DNA from 3 places in the Promicromonospora sp. NPDC050880 genome. Region 1 is predicted to be linked to each of the others. Evidence: predicted binding sites of a transcription regulator. Region 1 holds the regulator's gene; each other region holds the start of a gene.
The links. The regulator HrcA, encoded in region 1, represses chaperone genes, less so after heat shock. The targets are predictions, from matches to a motif close to TTNGCACTCGNNNNNNNCGAGTGCNAA.

Region 1 (6,046 bases):
CTCGGCGAGGTTCCCCTCGATCATGATCCGGGTCGAGTCGGACGAGCCGTACCGGCGGGCGGCGCTCATCCCCTCCTCGGCGATCGCGGCCGCCCGGGCCCAGTCGCCCACGACGAGCCAGGCGTCCGACCCGTTGACGTAGTACCGGCTCAGGCCGTGCCAGATGTCCCCGGCCGCCTCGCGGCCGGCCTCGATCTCGGCGTGGCCGCCGGGGTCGCCGAGCTGCACCCGGCTCACGCCCCGCAGGTTCAGCGCGACGGACACGACCTCGGCGCTGCCGATCGCACGGCCGGCGTCGTAGGCGGCCGTCGCGGCCTCGATCGCCGCCCGGGGGCGGCCGACGAGCATCTCGCGGCGCGCCCGCAGCATCAGGAGCAGCCCGCGCACCGCGTCGTCCCGGCCCGGTTCGACGAGGGCCAGGGCCCGTTCGACCAGCTCGGGCCCCTCGTCCGAGCCGGCGTGGCCCGCGATGAGCGCCGCGTCGGAGAGCATGCGGGCCAGCCCCGCCGGGTCGTCGGCGGGCCACTCGTCGACCGCCTCGTGCGCCACGGCCAGGGCCCGGGTGGTCCGGGTGGCCCCGCGCAGCGACTCGGCGACCGTGCGGAGCAGCTCGTGACGCGGCAGGCCGGCCACGGCCTCGGCGTCGGGCACCTGGTCCCAGAGCTCCAGGGCGCGCTCGCCCAGGGCGACCGCGGTGGACGACGCCGCGCCGTCCACCGCGGCCCGGTGGCCCTCGACGGCCGCGGCGAGCGCCCTGTCGAGCATCCCGGCGCGCCACCAGTGGTCGGCGATGCGGGACAGCTTCGCGACCGAGCGGGCGCGCCGGACCAGGGCCTGCTCCAGCGCCCGGGCGTAGGCGGCGTGCAGCCGGCGCCGCTCGCCGGGCAGCAGCTCGGCGTACACGGCCTCCTGGACCAGCGCGTGCCGGAACGCGTACCCGACGTCGGTGACCACCAGCACCTGTGCCTCGACCGCCTCGCGGACCGCTTCCTCGGGCTCGGCGCCGTCCGGGACGACGCGTGGTCCGGATGCCGTCGAGGGGTCCGCCAGGACGTCGTCGAGCACGTCGTACCAGACGCGGGGTCCGGCGGCCGCGACCACGCGGCACAGCGCCTGGGCTGCGCGGCTCAGGTTCCAGTAGCGCAGCAGCAGGATGTCGCGCAGGGAGTCGGGCAGGTCGGTGCCGAGGAAGCCGACCAGCTCCTCGACGTAGAAGGGGACGCCCTCGCTGCGGTCCGCCAGGTCGGCGATCGAGGTGGTGTCGAGGCCGGCGTCGAGCAGGTCCTGGGCCATCTCGCGGATCTCGGGCTCGCCCAGGCGGGGCAGGTCGAGACGGGTCGTGAGGCGGGCCCGGTCGAGCTCGGCCATGACGGTGCGCAGGGGGTGCGCGCGTCCGACGTCGTCGCTGCGGTAGGTGAGCAGCAGGAGCAGGCCGGGCGGTGCGGTCCGGGCGAGGCGCAGGGCGACGGCGCGGGTGACGTCGTCGGACCAGTGCAGGTCCTCCATGACCACGACGACGGGGCGTTCGGCGGCGAGCCCGGCGAGCAGGTTCGTGAGGACCTCGGGGAGGCGGTCGGCTCCGGCGCCGGAGCCGGGGGCGACGAGCTGGGGCGCCACCGGGGACAGGGCGCCGGCCGCCGGCCCGGCCGCGGCCACGACGGCCTCGGGGCCCTGGGTCCGGACGAGGGCGTGCAGCAGGCCGGCGAGGGCCGCGTAGGGCAGGGGGCCGGATCCCTCGTCGGCGCACTGCCCGGTGAGGAGGGTGACGCCGTCGGCGCGCGCGGCGAGCTCGTCGAGCAGGCGGGTCTTGCCGATGCCCGCCTCGCCGGCGATCACGACGGTGCGGCCGGCGCCGCCGCGGACGTCGTCGAGTGCGGCGGTGAGCGTGCCGAGCTCGCGGGCTCGGCCCACCAGGCGCGCGCGAGGGACCGGCATGGGCTCATCGTCCCATGCCGGTCCGGTGGTCCGGCCGGCGCTGGTCGCCGTCCTGGTGGGGTCTGCCGTCATGGGTGGGCTCACCCGTCGCCCCGGCCCGGGCCGGGCCGGGTCAGGCGACCCGGGCGCGGGCCGGACCGCGGCGGCCGGCGCGTGCGGTCCGCTCGGCGGCGCGCCGCTCGGCGTCCTGGCGGCGGGCGGCGTCCCGCTGCTCGCGGGCGACCCGGGCCTGCTCGGCGCGGCGGTCGACGTCCTGCTCGTGGCGGCGGTAGTCGGTGTACTCGGAAAAGCCGAACATGGTGGTGCCTCCTGGTCCCTGCCGGCCCCGCGCCGGCAGTGGTTCCAGACTCGTCGCTGAGGTGGTGCCCGCGGATCGGGTGGTCGCCGCATCTTCGCTGCCGGTTCCCGCGGACGGGTCGGTGGTGCCTAAGGCATCGCCCTAGACGGTGGGCAGCGCCCTGCGCCCGAGCAGCCTCAGGGGCGTGCTGCGCACCTGAGCGGATCCGCGCACCCGCAGCTGCCGGAACTTCGGTCGGTTGCGCCGAGCGCACGGGGATGATCGGTCGGTTGCCCCGAGATCGGTCGGTTGACCGACCGATCTCGGGGCAACCGACCGATCTTGCGGGCGAGAGTGTTGCAGATGACCGAACGAGGGAGCCCTTGCGCTCCCGCCGTTCGCGCGCCGGAGTGTGCGGGCACTGTGTACGCGGAGAGCCGACAGCGGGTCGGGGACTTGGCCGCTGGCGCATGCCGCGTAGGATTGGCACTCGGTCGTTGAGAGTGCTGGAGAGCGGGCAGGAACCCGGGTGCAGGTCCTGGACGTTCTACTGGACGGAGGTGAGCGCGATGAGCGAGGAACGCAGGCTCGATGTCCTGCGGGCGATCGTGGAGGACTATGTCCGCACACGGGAGCCCGTCGGTTCGCGCATCCTCACCGAGCGGCACAAGCTCGGCGTCTCCCCGGCGACGGTGCGCAACGACATGGCCGCCCTGGAGGAGGCCGGGCTCATCGCGCAGCCGCACACGTCGGCCGGGCGCATCCCGACCGACAAGGGCTACCGCCTCTTCGTGGACCAGCTCGCCGAGGTGCGGCCGCTGACCCAGCCGCAGAAGCGTGCCATCGAGACCTTCCTGTCCGAGGCGGTCGACCTGGACGACGTCGTGGCGCGCGCCGGGCGGCTCATCGCCCAGCTCACGGGGCACGTCGCCGTCGTGCAGTACCCGTCGCTGCGCCGGTCCGGGCTGCGGCACCTGGAGCTCGTGCCCACGGCCGAGGGGCGCCTCCTCGTGGTCGTCATCACCGACACGGGGCGGGTGGAGCAGCGTTTCCTCGACGTGCCGGTCACCCTGGACGACGGGACGCTCGGCGAGCTGCGCGCCCGCTTCAACGCCGCGGCCGCCGGCCACCGCCTCACGGAGATCGGCAGCGCCTTCGCGCGGCTCACCGAGGCGATGCCGGACGAGCACCGGGCGCTGGCCACCGCGGTGGCCGAGGTCGTCACGGCGGCGCTCGCCGAGGAGAGCGAGGAACGCATCGTGCTCACGGGCCAGGCGAACCTGGCGCGTTCCGGCATGCGGTTCGAGCAGGGCCTGCGCCCCGTGCTCGAGGCGCTCGAGGAGCAGGTCGTCCTGCTCGGTCTCCTCACCGACATGTCCGACGAGGCCGGCGTGGCCGTCAGCATCGGCCACGAGAACCGGCTCGCCGGACTGTCGGAGACCTCCGTGGTCACGTCCGGCTACGGCTCGTCCGACGGCGACAGCGTCGCGATCCTGAGCTCGATCGGCCCCACCCGCATGGACTACCCGGGCACCATCGCCGCGGTGCGCGCCGTCGCGCGCTACCTGTCGCGAGTGCTGCCCGGCTGACACACCCCTTCCACAAACCTCCTCACAAAGAGAGACCTGTGACCGACTACTACGAGATCCTCGGTGTCCCGCGCGACGCCTCGCCCGAGCAGATCAAGAAGGCATACCGCAAGCTGGCCCGCGAGCTGCACCCGGACGTGGCGGGCGAGGCGGGCGAGGACCGGTTCAAGGACGTCGCGCGCGCCTACGAGGTGCTCTCCAACCCGGACAAGCGCCAGCAGTACGACATGGGCGTGGACCCGACCGCTCCCGGTGGGGGCGCCGGCGGCGGGTTCGGGGCCGGGTTCGGCTTCCAGGACATCTTCGAGACGTTCTTCGGCGGCGGGCAGCCCTCGGGGCCGGTCCCGCGCGCCCGCCGCGGCAACGACGCGCTGGTCCGGCTCGACATCGAGCTCGGCGAGGCCGTCTTCGGCGCCAAGCGCGAGATCCAGGTGGACACCGCCGTGGTGTGCAACACCTGTGGCGGCGACGGCGCGCGGCCGGGTACGCATGCCCGCACCTGCGACGTCTGCCACGGCCGCGGTTCGGTGCAGCGCGTGGCGCGCTCGTTCCTCGGCCAGGTCATGACCAACCAGCCGTGCTCCGCGTGCGGCGGCTTCGGCACCGTCATCCCCGAGCCCTGCACCGACTGCGCCGGCGAGGGGCGCGTGCGCTCGCGCCGCACCATCGCCGTGAACGTGCCCGCCGGCGTGGACACCGGCACCCGCATCAAGCTCTCCGCGCAGGGCGAGGTGGGCCCGGGCGGCGGCCCCGCCGGCGACCTGTACGTCGAGATCCGCGAGCGGGCGCACGACACGTTCGTGCGCCGCGGCGACGAGCTGCACTGCACCCTCCAGGTGCCGATGACGGCGGCCGCGCTCGGCACCGTGCTCGAGCTGGACACCCTGGACGGGCTCCAGGAGATCGACCTGCGCCCGGGCACGCAGCCGGGCCAGGTGGTGACGCTCAAGGGCCTCGGCGTGGGGCACCTGCACTCCACCGGGCGCGGAGACCTCAACGTGCACATCGAGGTCCACGTGCCCACGGGCCTGGACGAGGAGCAGACGGCGCTGCTCCAGCAGCTCGCGACGCTGCGTGGCGAGGAGCGGCCCGAGCCGCGGCTCGCGACGGTGCACGGTGGCGTGTTCTCACGCCTGCGCGACAAGCTCAGCGGCCGCTGACCGCCGGCCCATGAGCGCACCGGTCTTTCTCGCGGAGGCGTCCGTCGCGCACCCGCTGTCGGGGTACGCCGCCGGCTCGGTCTACGTGCTCGACGGCGCGGAGGGCAGGCACGCCGGCGTGGTCCAGCGGCGCGGCCCGGGCGAGCGGATCGACGTGGTCGACGGCGCCGGGGTGCGCCTGCGCACCGTCGTCGAGTCCGTGGACGGCGCGCAGGTGCACCTCCGGGTCGAGGACGTCGACGTCGAGCCGGCGCCCGCCGTCGTCGTCACGCTGGTGCAGGCCCTCGCCAAGGGGGACCGTGACGAGATGGCGATCGAGGCCGCCACCGAGACGGGGGCCGACGCGATCGTGCCCTGGCAGGCCGAGCGGTCCGTCGTCGTGTGGCGCGGGGACCGGGCCGCGAAGTCCCGGGCCCGCTGGGTCAGCACCGTGCGTGCCGCGACCAAGCAGGCGCGCCGGTCGCGCATCCCCGACGTCGCCGCCGCGCTCAGCACCAAGCAGCTCGCGGCCCGGGCGCGGGAGGTCGTGGCGGCGGGCGGCGCGGTGCTCGTGCTGCACGAGGAGGCCACCACGGCGCTGGCGGCGGTGCCCCTGCCCGACGCCGGGGAGCTGCTCGTGGTGGTCGGCCCCGAGGGCGGCATCTCGGAGGCCGAGGTCGCACAGCTCACCGAGGCCGGGGCGGTCACGGCCCGCCTGGGCCCGCACGTGCTGCGCACGTCGACGGCAGGCCCGGTCGCGATAGCCCTGCTGAGCACTCGCCTGGGCCGCTGGGCCTGACGGCGCCGAGGCCCGGTGGCTGTGCCGCCGGGCCTCGGCGCCCGGTGCGTCAGCGGGTGACGACGAACTCCACGCGGCGGTTCTGCTCCAGGTCCGCGAACGTTCTCGGGACCACCAGCGGGTCGGACTCGCCGTAACCCTTCGACGTCAGCCGGTCCGCGTCGACGCCCAGCTCCACGAGCCGGTCCAGCACCGCCTGCGCGCGCCGCTCGCTGAGCCGCTGGTTGTGCGCCTCGGTGCCCACCGAGTCGGTGTGCCCCTCGATGCGCACCTCGACCTCGGGGTGCTCCTCCAGCACCTCGGCGGC
Region 2 (6,046 bases), on a different contig from region 1:
TGTCGACACCGTGCCGGTGGCAGGCGGCGATGGTCTTGGCGGTCAGCACGTCGGCCACGGCCTCGGCGAACGACGCCGCGACGTCGTGCACCGGGATCTCCTGACCGGCGTCGGTGCGGGCCTCGACCCAGCGGGCGACCGCCGTCTTGAGCCCCGAGAACGAGAAGTCGTAGGCGTGCTTGGCCTGGTCCTTCGCGGCCGTGAGGCCACGGGGGAAGCGGATGGCGGTGGGGTCGCCCTCGCGGGCCAGGCGGTCGATGTGCGGGCCGCCCGGGTAGGGCAGGCCGAGCAGGCGGCCGACCTTGTCGAAGGCCTCACCGGCGGCGTCGTCGAGCGTGGAGCCGAGCTCGGTCACGTTCGTGGCGATGTCGTCCACCAGCAGCAGCGAGCTGTGGCCGCCGCTGACCACGAGCGCCATGGCACGCTCGGGCAGCGGTCCGTCCACGAGCTGGTCCACGCACGCGTGCCCGATCACGTGGTTGACGCCGTACAGCGGCTTGTTCAGGCCGATCGACAGCGCCTTGGCGGCCGACGCGCCGATGGTGAGCGGCCCGACGAGGCCAGGTCCGGCGGTCACGGCGACCGCGTCCACCTCGGACAGGTCGACGTCGGCGTCGCCCAGCGCCTTCTGGATCGTGGGGATCATGGCTTCGAGGTGGGCCCGGCTGGCGACCTCGGGAATGATGCCGCCGTAGCGCGCGTGCTCCTCCATCGAGCTGGCGACGACGTCGACCAGCAGCTCGTTTCCGCGGACCAGCGCGACGCCGGTCTCGTCGCAGGAGGTCTCGATGCCGAGGACCAGGGGATCTGCCATGGGCTCCAGCCTAGTTGGTCACCGCGGATCGGCTGGTGTGGTGCCCGCTCTGTGTCGCGGCTCATAGTTGAAGTCGGAACTATCGCCCGGGGCATCATTGTTGTCGTCCGCATGACCGAGACACTTGAGGCCGCCGGCCTCGCCATCGACGACGCCACCGCCGACCGCTTGTTCCGCACCGCGCGCACCGTGACGACGTTCGCGGACACCGAGGTGACGGACGCGCAGCTCGCCGCGGTGTACGACCTCGTCAAGTGGGGTCCGACGATGATGAACACCAGCCCGCTGCGGATGCTCGTCGTCCGTACGCCCGAGGCGCGGCAGCGCCTGGTCGAGCGCATGCCGGAGGGCAACCAGGAGCGCGTGGCCAAGGCCCCCGTGACCCTGGTGCTGGCGTACGACACCGACTTCCACGAGCGGCTCGACGTGCTGGTCCCGCACATGCCCGGCGCGCGCGAGATGTTCGCCGCCGACGCCGACTCCCGCGCGGAGGCGGCACGCACCAGCGCGCTGATCCAGTCCGGCTACCTGGTCGTGGGCCTGCGTGCGGCCGGCCTGGCGGCCGGCCCGATGCACGGGAACTACGACGCGATCGACGCCGAGTTCTTCGCCGGCAGCGGCTGGAAGAGCTTCCTCGTCGTGAACGTCAGCGCGGCCGAGGGCGCCGACACCACCCGCGCCCGCGCCCCGCGCCTGACCTTCGAGGACGCCGCCCAGGTCATCTGACCTCTCATCTGACCTCGGTGAGCGGCCGGCCCGCCCGCATCTCCCGGAGCATGGCCCCCACGACGGCGGTGAGATCGCCGTCGTGGGCGGCCGCCACCGCCTGCTGACGCTGGTAGGAGGCACCGGTGCGCAGGATGTCGCGCACGCCGGCCAGCTCCGTGGCGCAGCCGAGGCGCTGCGCCACCGGCTCCAGCTCGACCAGGAGCTTGGCGATCGCGTCCGTGACCGGTCCCTGGTCTCCCTCGGCGTCCAGGATCACCGTGGCGTCGAGCCCGTAGCGCGCGGACCGGAACTTGTTCTCCGCGACGAACCACGGGGGCAGCACCGGCAGGGGGCGGCCCTGGTCCAGCAGCGTGGACAGGTGCTCCACGAGGCAGTGCACGAGCGCGCCCAGCTGGAGCGCCTCGGTGAGGTTGGTGGGACCGTCGCAGACCCGCACCTCGAGCGTGCCGAGCGCGGGCGACGGGCGGACGTCCCAGTGGACCTCGTGGAAGCCCTCGACAGCGCCGACGTGCTGCAGGTCGCCCGCGTACGCCTCGAGCTCCTCCCAGCGCTCGAACGCGACCGGCAGGCCGGAGCTCGGGATCTGCTGGAACAGCAGCGACCGGTTGGAGGCGTACCCGGTGTGCCGGCCCGCCCAGTAGGGCGACCCGGCCGAGAGCGCCTGCAGGTGCGGGAAGTATGTGAGCATCGCGCGCATGAGGGGCAGCGCCTTGTCCCGGTGCTCCACGCCCACGTGTACGTGCAGCCCCCAGATGATCAGCTGCGCGCCCCAGATCCCGGTGCGGTCCATGATCCGGGCGTACCGCTCCTTGTCCCCGACCTGCTGGTCGGCCGCCCGCGCGAACGGGTGGGTGCCGCCGCCCATGAGCTCCAGGCCCAGGGAGTCGGTGACGGTCCGCACACGGCCGAGCAGGTGCTCCAGGTCGGCTCCCGCCTGGCCGACGGTGCGGCAGACACCGCTGACCAGCTCGACCGTGTTCCTCATGAACTCCCCGGTCACCTGCGGGGCGAACCCCGTCTTGCCGGGCTGCGGCTCACCGGCGCGGGCCAGCGCCTCCAGCACCTGCGGCGCGGACTGCGCCAGGTCCGCGGTGCCGGGCTCGACGAGCCCGATCTCCCACTCGAGGCCCACGGTGGACCGCGGGGACTCGCCGAAGCCGAGCCGGGCCGGCGAGCTCATACGGCTCCCAGGGGATCGACGACGAGTACCTGTTGGTTGCCTGCCACACGCGTGAGCACGATCGTCGCCTCCTCGGTACCGGTGAGCACGAGCTGCTTGCGAAGCTGTTCGGGCACCACGGCGGTGCCCCGTTTCTTGATCGTGAGCCGCCCGACGTTCCGGTCCCGCAGGTACGACTTGAGCCGCTTGAGACCGAACGGCATGGTGTCGAGCACGCGGTACCCGGTGGCGATCGGTGCGGGTGCCCCGGCCGGCTCCGTGGGCCGGGCCGACGGAAGGTCGGCGGGGTCGTCGGTGGTGACGTACGCGATGGTGGGGTCGACGAGCCGTCCGCCGAGCTCGGCGGCGGCCCGGGCGACCAGGCCCGCACGGATCACGGCGCCGTCGGGTTCGTAGAGGTACTGACCGACGGCGCCGACCTCCGGCTCGTCGTCGTCGCCCCGGACGGTGCGGCTGAGCGTGTGCTCCTTGCCGTCGTCGTCCGTGAACGTGCGCAGCACGAGCGCCGAGCGGCCGGGGCCGTCGGGCGCGAGCGGGCCGAACCAGAGACCCGCCTCGACCACGTCGCCGTCGACGGAGACCCACTGCGTCTCCGCGTCCTGGGGCAGTCCCTCGTGCGCGATGCCCGGCCCGACCTTCACGCCGACGGCAGGCACGGTCTCGCGCAGCGCCCAGACCGCGTCGAGCGGAGGTTCGTAGGCGCGGGGGTCGAAGATGCGACGGCTGCGCCCGCCCGGGCCGCCGACCCGGCGCGCCGGGTCGGCGTACACGCCCTCGATGCCCTCCGCACGCAGGTCGAGGCCGAGCCCGTCCGCGTGCCGGACGTCCGCCTCGGGGAAGTGGCGCAGGTTCCAGCGGGCGATGGCTGCGGTGCACTCGTCCAGGTCGGTCGCGACCACGCGCAGGCCCGTCCCGGCGAAGGCGAGGGAGTCCGCCCCGATGCCACAGGTCAGGTCGGCGAGCGCGGTGAGCCCGGCGTCGAGGTACCGTCGGGCGTGCAGCGCGGCGACGAGGAGCCGCGTGGCCTGCTCCAGGCCGTCCGCGGTGAAGAGCATCCCGTCCGCGAAGTCGCCGAACTTGGCCCGTGCCCGGGCGCGCAGCCGGGACTGGGTGACGACCGCGGCCGCGAGGTCGGGCGCCACGCCCTGGGCGCGCAGGGTCGTCACCGTCTTCATCGCCTGCCGCTCGTCGTAGGGCGGCAAGGCGCCAAGCAGGGCCCAGCCGTCGGGGCTGAGGAGTTTGCTCAGAATCGCCGCATCCATGGGAAGATCTTTCCACGTTTGTCCTGGTCGTGGCGAGGGACCGGACGAATCCTTTTCGGAGAGATGGCGTGTTTCCGGGGTGCGTGGCGCATGCCGGGGGCCCGGAGGGTGAGCAGGCTCACGCGATTGGCACTCGCCTTGACCGAGTGCTAGCGCCGACCTAGATTTGGGGTGTTCGCCGCCGCGAAGCCCGGTCCACGGGCCCGTGACGGAGGACCCAGACGTTCGTGCCCGCCGGCACCCGCGACGACGGCGGACCGTCGAACGTTCGAGCCCCTTAAGTCCATCACGATGCAGATCTCTCGATCCGCTCACGAAAGAGGAGGTCCGACGTGTCGGTCCCCATCAAGCCGCTCGAGGACCGGATCGTCGTCAAGGCTCTCGAAGCCGAGACCACGACCGCTTCCGGCCTGGTCATCCCGGACACCGCGAAGGAGAAGCCCCAGGAGGGCGAGGTTCTGGCCGTGGGCCAGGGCCGCATCGACGACAACGGCAACCGTGTGCCGCTGGACGTCGCCGTCGGTGACAAGGTGATCTACTCCAAGTACGGCGGCACCGAGGTCAAGTACGCGGGCGAGGACTACCTGGTCCTCTCGGCCCGTGACGTCCTCGCCGTGGTCGTGGGCTGATCTCAGCCCCGCACCCTGCTTGAAGCAGAGGGCCCCGCACCGGATCGGTGCGGGGCCCTCTGTCGTTGCGTCGTGCTCTGCTTCGTCGTCAGTGCGCGCCGGACAGCTGTCTGTGGTCAGGCGGAGACCAGGTCAGGAGTGGGTCAGGGGTGGTGCGAGAACTGGTGCGCGAACCTGGTCAGGCCGAGACGGACTTGCCGGCGAGGATCGCGGAGCGCTCGTCCTCGCTGAGGCCGCCCCACACGCCGTACGGCTCGCGCACGCGGAGCGACTGCTCGCGGCACTGCATCATCACGGGGCAGGAGCGGCAGATCGCCTTGGCCGCCTCCGCGCGGCGCCGCCGGGTCGAACCCCGCTCGCCCTCGGGGTGGAAGAACAGGGTGTCGTCCGCGTCGCGGCACGCCCCCTGGTACTGCCATTCCCACAGCTCCATCACCGGACCGGGAAGCCTCGAGATCTCCGTCATGGCGAACAACCTACAAGTTGTGCAGAAGTTGTTCAAGGGGCAATTCCTCTTCATGTGGTTCGAATCGAGTCGGACGGAACCGCGTCATCGCTGACCGGGTTTGTTCGGATGTGAACCGAATTCGACCGAGATCGGCGGCACGCCGGATTTCGCAGTGGCGCGGAGAGGCCTGGGTCGGCAGAATCGAGTCCATGACTTCTTCGCGGCCTGCCCAGAACCCGGGCGGGTCACGTACATCCAGCCCCGGGCTGGCCGTCGCGGCGGTGGCCCGGCGCCTCGGGGTCGCTCCCGCCACCCTGCGCACGTGGGACCGCCGGTACGGGCTCGGCCCGTCGGGCCGCACCGCGGGGTCGCACCGTCGCTACACACCGGACGACGTCGCCCGGCTGCTGGTGATGCGACGGCTCACGCTGGAGGGCGTCGCGCCCGTCGACGCCGCGCGCGCCGCGGTCGAGGCCGGCGACGCCGAGCTGGAGGTCGCCACCCGGACCGCCCCGGCGCTGCCCGCCGTACAGGTCGAGGGCGCCGGCGACGACATCGAGGACGGCGACGAGCCCGAGTTCGCGGAGACCTTCGTCGGCACGGTGGAAGCACCGGACGAGGAGGACGACCCCGACGACGGCGCCGGTCCGGCGTCGTCCGAGGACGTGGCGCAGGAACCGCGGCGCGCCCGGCTGCGGGCCCTGCCCGGCGGGGCGACGGGGGAGCCCGCCGGCCGCCAGACGGGCGGCGGGCCGGCGCTCGGCCCGCGGTCGGCCACTGCGCCGGCACCGACCTCCGGACGGGTGTCCGCCCTGGTCGACGCCGCCCTGGCCTACAGCCGTACCGCCTGTGACAACCTCCTCGTGCTCGGTCCGGACGGCGACCCCGCCACGTGGTGGACCGACCTCGTGGAACCGGCGTGGCTGCGGCTGTCCGAGCGCACCGTGCTCGCCGGCCCCGGTGAGATGCCGGAGGTGGTGCTCG
Region 3 (6,046 bases), on a different contig from region 1:
ACCTCGAGTCCGTCATCGCCACCAAGATCCAGGGCGGCGACGCACCCGACATCTACAACGGCGGCCCCTTCGCGGGCTTCGCCGAGGACGAGCTGCTGTACCCGGTCGAGGAGGTCACCTCCGAGGAGACCTACGCCGACTTCCAGCCCACGTTCCTCGAGAACGCACAGGTCGGCGGCACCACGTACGGTCTGCCGTTCATCGCGTCGGCCCGTGCGCTCTTCGTCAACGACGCGCTCCTGGAGGAGGCCGGCGCCGAGGTGCCGACCACCTGGGACGAGCTGCTCGAGTCGGCCAAGAAGGTCTCCGAGCTCGGGGGCGGTGTGGCCGGCTACGGCATGCCGCTCGGTTCCGAGGAGGCCCAGGCCGAGGCGGCCGTCTGGCTGTGGGGCGGCGGCGGCTCGTTCGGCGACGCCGAGCAGATCACGATCGACACGCCCGAGAACCTCCCGGGCGCCGAGTTCGTCAAGACGATGATCGACGAGGGCGCCACGCAGGCCGACGCCGGTGCGACCGACCGCAGCCCGCTGTTCGACATCTTCGTGCAGGGCAAGATCGGCATGCAGGTGGGCCTGCCGCCGAGCGTCGGGCAGATCGAGTCCGACAACCCGGACCTGGAGTACTCGATCCACCCCATCCCGACCGAGGACGGCTCGCCGTTCACGCTGGGCGTGGCGGACCACCTCATGGCGTTCCAGAACGACGGCGACAAGCAGGAGGCCATCACCGCCTTCTTCGACTACTTCTACACCGCCGACGTCTACGTGCCGTGGGTCCAGGCCGAGGGATTCCTGCCCACCACGGTGTCCGGCTCGGAGGAGCTCGCCGACGAGGAGGCGCTCGCGCCGTTCCTCGAGGTGCTGCCCGACGCGCAGTTCTACCCGACCACCAACCCCGACTGGAACGCCGCGGACTCCGCGTTCAAGGCGCTCTTCGGCCAGCTCGACAGCACCAAGTCCGCCAAGGACGTCCTGGCCGAGATCCAGGCGCAGGTCGACGCGGGCTGATCGGAAGATTGTCGTGAAGGACCTCGTGAAGGCCCTGCCGTGGATCGGGCCCGCGGTCGCACTCATCGCGGCCGTGGTCCTGTTCCCGGTGGGCCTGATGTTCTGGAACTCGACCCGTGACATCAGCCAGAGCGGTGTCGACGGCGGCGGAGTGGGCCTCGGCAACTTCGCGACCGTGGTCGGCTTCCAGTACTTCTGGCCGATCCTCGGGCGCACCGTCGTGTGGGTGGTGGTGGTCGTCGCGTTCACCCTGCTCGGGTCGCTGGCGATCGCGGCCCTGCTGAACAAGGCGTTCCCGGGCCGCCGGCTGGTGCGCATGGCCGTCATCGTGCCGTGGGCCTCCAGCGTGGTCATGACCACGCTGGTGGTGCACTACGGGCTCGAGCCGTACTTCGGCATCATCAACTCGTTCCTCGTGGACGTGGGGCTGATCAGCACGCCGGAGGGCTACGGCTGGACCCGGCACCCGGGCACGGCCTTCGCGTGGGCCATGGCGGTGGCGGTGTTCGTGTCGCTGCCGTTCACGACGTACACGATCCTGGCCGGCCTGCAGACGGTGCCCGGCGAGACCGTCGAGGCCGCGCGGATCGACGGCGCCGGCGGGCTGCGCACCTACTTCAGCGTGGTGCTGCCGCAGCTGCGGGGTGCCATCTCGGTGGCGGTGCTGATCAACATCATCAACGTGTTCAACTCGCTGCCCATCCTGCGCGTCATGACCGGGTCCATCCCCGGGTACGACGCCGACACCGTGATGACCATGATCTTCAAGTACATGCAGAACCAGCGGCAGATCGACCTGGCGAGCGCGCTGTCCGTCATCGCGTTCCTCGTGGTCATCGGCATCGTGGCCGTCTACGTGCGGGTCGTGCGCCCGCTGGAGGAGGTCTGATGGCGGCGCTCACGGAGACGGCCACGACACGGCGTGCGGCCACCCCGCCGCCGTCCGGAGGGCGGCGGGTGCGCAAGTACACGGCCGACCAGGTGCCGCTCGGGTCGTTGCTGCTGCGGATGCTGGCCGGGCTCGTGGTGCTGACGGTGTTCCTGCTGCCGTACCTCATCATGTTCTTCGGCTCGGTGAAGACCAAGGCGGAGATCCGGTCGGTCGACCCGACCTACTTCCCCACGGAGTGGCACTGGGAGAACTACGCCACGATGTGGTCGACGCCCGAGACGCCGCTGCTGCAGAACCTGATCTCCACCCTGGTGATCTCGTTGTGCGCCACGCTGCTGGTGCTCGCGGTGGCACTGCCCGCCTCCTACTACACGGCGCGGTTCCGCTTCCCCGGGCGCCTCGTGTTCCTGTTCCTCGTGATCGTGACCCAGATGGTGCAGCCCGCCGTGCTGACGTCGGGCCTGTTCCGGCAGTTCATCACGTGGGGGATCCTCGACACCTGGGCCGCCATGATCCTGGTGAACGCGGCGTTCAACCTGTCGTTCGCCGTCTGGATCATGCACAGCTTCTTCGCGGGCATCCCGAAGGAGGTGGACGAGGCGGCGCAGCTCGACGGCGCGGGCACCTTCGCCGTGCTGACCAGGATCAACCTGCCGCTCGTCTGGCCGGGGATCGTGACGGCCGTGGTGTTCACGTTCGTCGCGTCCTGGAACGAGTTCGCGGCCTCGCTCGTGCTGCTCACCACGGCGGGCAACCAGCCGCTGTCCGTGGCGCTGACCAAGTTCGTGGGCCAGTACGAGACGTCGTGGCACTACGTGTTCGGCGTCTCCGTCGTGGCGATCGTGCCCGTGGTGATCCTGTTCATGATCATCGAGAAGCGCCTGGTGGGCGGCCTGGTGGCCGGTTCCGTGAAGTAGCGGACGGCCCGGTCCACGGGGGTGGACCGGGCCGTCTCGCCCGTCGGACGAATTCTGTCCCATTGCTGGACGACCGCTTAGCATGGTGGCGAACCCCATCCAGAGCGGTCGAGAGTCCTGGCTCCCTGACACCGCAGCAACCTGCCGACCCGCCGCGGTGCGAGGGAGGCAAGGTGCTCACGCCAGGTTCGATGGAGCAGCCATGGTCGCCGAGGTACCCACGCACCGCCCCACCGTCTCGTTCGAGCTGATGCCGCCGCGCCGGCCGGAGGCGGCCCCCAACTTCTGGGAGACGGCCGAGCGACTGGTGGGCGCGCGGCCGGACTTCGTGTCCGTCACGTACGGTGCGGGCGGGGGCGACCGGGCGACGTCGCGCGAGGTGCTCGCCACGCTGCTGCGGGGTACGCCTGTGCTGCCGGTGGCCCACCTGACCTGCGTGGGCGCGTCCCGGGAGGACGTCTCCGAGGTGATCGAGGAGTTCCTCGAGGCCGGGGTCCGCTCGTTCCTGGCCCTGCGCGGCGACCCGCCGCGCGACGAGCCCGACTGGGTGCCGCCGTCAGACGGCGTGCGGTCCAGCGTCGACCTGGTCCGGCTGCTGCGCCAGGTCGACGAGCGCCGCTGCGCCGCGGACGCCAGCGCCGCGCTGCGCTCGGCCGCCCGCCCGCTGGCGATCGCCGTGGCGACGTTCCCGGACGGCAACCCGGGTGCGGGCACCACGCGCGAGCAGGAGGTGCGGCGGCTCCTGGAGAAGCAGGAAGCGGGGGCGAGCTTCGCGATCACCCAGTTCTTCTACCGCGCCGACTCCTACACCGGGTTCGTCGACGCGGCCCGCGCGGCCGGCGTCACCATCCCGATCCTGGCCGGTCTGCTGCCCACCACGGAGGCGCGCCGGCTGCGCCGCGTCGAGGAGCTCACGGGCGTGGCCGCGCCGTCGGGCCTGCTGCGGGACCTCGACCGGCTCACGGCACCGGACGGCGCCGTCGATGCCGAGGCCCAGCACGAGCACGGCGTGCGCTACTCGGCGGCGCTCGCGCGCGAGGTGCTCGACGCCGGGGCGCCGGGCCTGCACGTGTACACCTTCAACAAGCACCGCCCGGCCCTGGACCTCCTGGACCGCGTCGGGCTGACGGGCCGCGCCGCCGCCTGAGGGTGCCGTGCGGCCCGCCGTTCCGGTCGCCGCGACACGACCGGACAGGGCTTGGCACTCTCGGGGTGAGAGTGCCAGAATTGGGCTGTAGCCAGGCGGCGGTCCAGGCCGTCGCCGATCGCGCGGCCCTGGAAGGGCCAGGGCCGCATCGTCGTAGGAGGTGGTGCGCGATGGCTACCTACTGGGACCCGTTCCAGGAGATGGACCGGCTGTTCAGCTCGTTCGCGAGCAACGCCCGACAGTCCGGCGCCATGCCGATGGACCTCTTCCGCACGGGTGACCACTACGTCCTGTCGATGGACCTGCCCGGCGTGGACCCCGGCACCATCGACGTCTCGGTCGAGGACCGCACCCTCACCGTGCGGGCCGAACGCACCCAGCGGTCCGACACCGACGCGCAGTGGCTGGTGCGCGAGCGGTCCACGGGCACGTTCGCCCGGCAGCTCACGGTCGGCCGCGGCCTCGCGCTCGACAGGATCTCGGCCTCGTACGCCGACGGCGTGCTCTCGCTGACGATCCCGGTGAGCGAGGACGCGAAGCCGCGCAAGATCGAGGTGGCGCACGCGGCGGGCTCGACGCCCATCGGCCAGGGCTCGTCCGAGAGCCACCAGACGATCGAGTCCTGAGAGCCCCGGCCCGGGCGCCGGGACCGCCGGTCCTCCTCCACACCGGCGTGCTCCCGGCACCCGGGTCGGCGCACGGTCTATAGCGTGCGCTGATGTACCGGATGTGATGTATCGGGGAGCTGTGCGGTCGGCCGATACTACGGATGAAATCGGCACGTTCCAGCGCGACCGACCCGTGGAGGCAACCCGTGCACGACCACGTCCCCAGCTCCACCGATCACCATGACCACGACCACGCCGCACTCGACCGGCGTGACCTGCTGCGCGGCGCCGTCGTGCTCGGCATCGGCGCCGCGGGCGCGACCGTGGCCGCAGCCGCCCCGGCTGCCGCGGTGCCCCTGTCCGGCGGGGCGGCGCCCCTGTCCGGCGGGGCGGCGGCCGTCCGGTCCGGCGACGCCCCGCCGTCCCTGGCGCCCGACCCCGACGCCCCGGCCGACGCGCCCGCAGGAGCACTGGCGGGTGTCGAGGTCGCCGCGCCGACCATCGCGAGCTGCGCCACCTGGGGCGCGGCGGCGGCCCGGGGCACCATCGACACCGTCTCGACCAACCCGAACAAGATCCTGATCCACCACACGGCGTCGGCCAACGTCACCGACTACTCGCAGGCCGCCGGGTACCAGATCGCGCGGGACATCCAGCAGTGGCACTTCGCCAACGGCTGGGTGGACACCGGGCAGCACCTCACGGTGAGCCGCGGCGGGTACGTGATGGAGGGCCGGCACGGCTCGCTGTCCCGGCTGCAGAACGGCAGCGGCATGGTGGTGGGTGCGCACGCCCCCGGCCAGAACAGTCAGGCGATCGGCATCGAGAACCAGGGCACCTACACCAGCGCGACGCCGCCCGCGCAGCTCTGGAGCCGGCTGGTGGAGCTGTGCGCGTACATCTGCGACCAGTACGGGATCGCGCCCACCCAGATCTACGGGCACCGGGACTACACGGCCACGGCCTGCCCGGGGGACGTCCTCTACTCGATGCTGCCGCAGCTCCGTTCCGAGGTGGCCGCGGCGCTGTCCGGCACGAGCTGGTCCGTGATCGTCGACAACACGTCCGCGGGCTTCTCCGCGGGCTCCTCGTGGCTCTCGTCCTCGTTCTCGGGCGAGCGGTACGGCGCCGACTACCGCTATGCGACGCCGGCCGAGGTGAGCGACCTCGCGACGTTCTCGGCGACCATCCCGTCGAACGGCTCCTACCGGGTCGAGGCCTGGTTCCCCGGTATCGCCGGGTACAACACGTCGACGCCGTTCATCGTCTACACCGGCACCGGGTCCTCGACCGTCCGCGTGGACCAGTCCACGGGCGGCGGCGCCTGGCTCTCGCTCGGCACCTACGCGATGACGGCGGGCACCCGCACGGTCGTCGCCGTCAGCCGCTGGACCCAGGGCACGGCATACGTGGTCGCGGACGCGATCCGGATCACCCGCCTCTGACCCCCGCACGTGTCAGGCCCGCGGGTCACC

Region 2: a site for HrcA is predicted at 4,112-4,138, ahead of groES (co-chaperone GroES). Genes of this name have one in related genera too.
Region 3: a site for HrcA is predicted at 4,015-4,041, ahead of ACIBBF_RS08110 (Hsp20/alpha crystallin family protein). Genes of this name have one in related genera too.

Annotation. Positions count from the first base shown of each region.
Region 1 covers NZ_JBITFV010000002.1:255,631-261,676, reverse strand. Annotated here, with positions in the region: gene ACIBBF_RS05070 (ATP-binding protein) at 1-1,935, opposite strand, end outside; gene ACIBBF_RS05065 (hypothetical protein) at 2,048-2,233, opposite strand; gene hrcA (heat-inducible transcriptional repressor HrcA) at 2,782-3,801, shown strand; gene dnaJ (molecular chaperone DnaJ) at 3,840-4,961, shown strand; gene ACIBBF_RS05050 (16S rRNA (uracil(1498)-N(3))-methyltransferase) at 4,972-5,739, shown strand; gene ACIBBF_RS05045 (OmpA family protein) at 5,789-6,046, opposite strand, start outside.
Region 2 covers NZ_JBITFV010000001.1:659,206-665,251, forward strand. Annotated here, with positions in the region: gene tsaD (tRNA (adenosine(37)-N6)-threonylcarbamoyltransferase complex transferase subunit TsaD) at 1-814, opposite strand, end outside; gene ACIBBF_RS03045 (malonic semialdehyde reductase) at 926-1,540, shown strand; gene ACIBBF_RS03050 (glutamate--cysteine ligase) at 1,545-2,723, opposite strand; gene ACIBBF_RS03055 (SAM-dependent methyltransferase) at 2,720-3,985, opposite strand; gene groES (co-chaperone GroES) at 4,318-4,614, shown strand; gene ACIBBF_RS03065 (WhiB family transcriptional regulator) at 4,793-5,080, opposite strand; gene ACIBBF_RS03070 (MerR family transcriptional regulator) at 5,272-6,046, shown strand, end outside.
Region 3 covers NZ_JBITFV010000003.1:307,057-313,102, forward strand. Annotated here, with positions in the region: gene ACIBBF_RS08090 (extracellular solute-binding protein) at 1-1,007, shown strand, start outside; gene ACIBBF_RS08095 (carbohydrate ABC transporter permease) at 1,021-1,896, shown strand; gene ACIBBF_RS08100 (carbohydrate ABC transporter permease) at 1,896-2,816, shown strand; SAM riboswitch class I at 2,909-3,014, shown strand; gene ACIBBF_RS08105 (methylenetetrahydrofolate reductase) at 3,019-3,963, shown strand; gene ACIBBF_RS08110 (Hsp20/alpha crystallin family protein) at 4,134-4,589, shown strand; gene ACIBBF_RS08115 (N-acetylmuramoyl-L-alanine amidase) at 4,778-6,016, shown strand.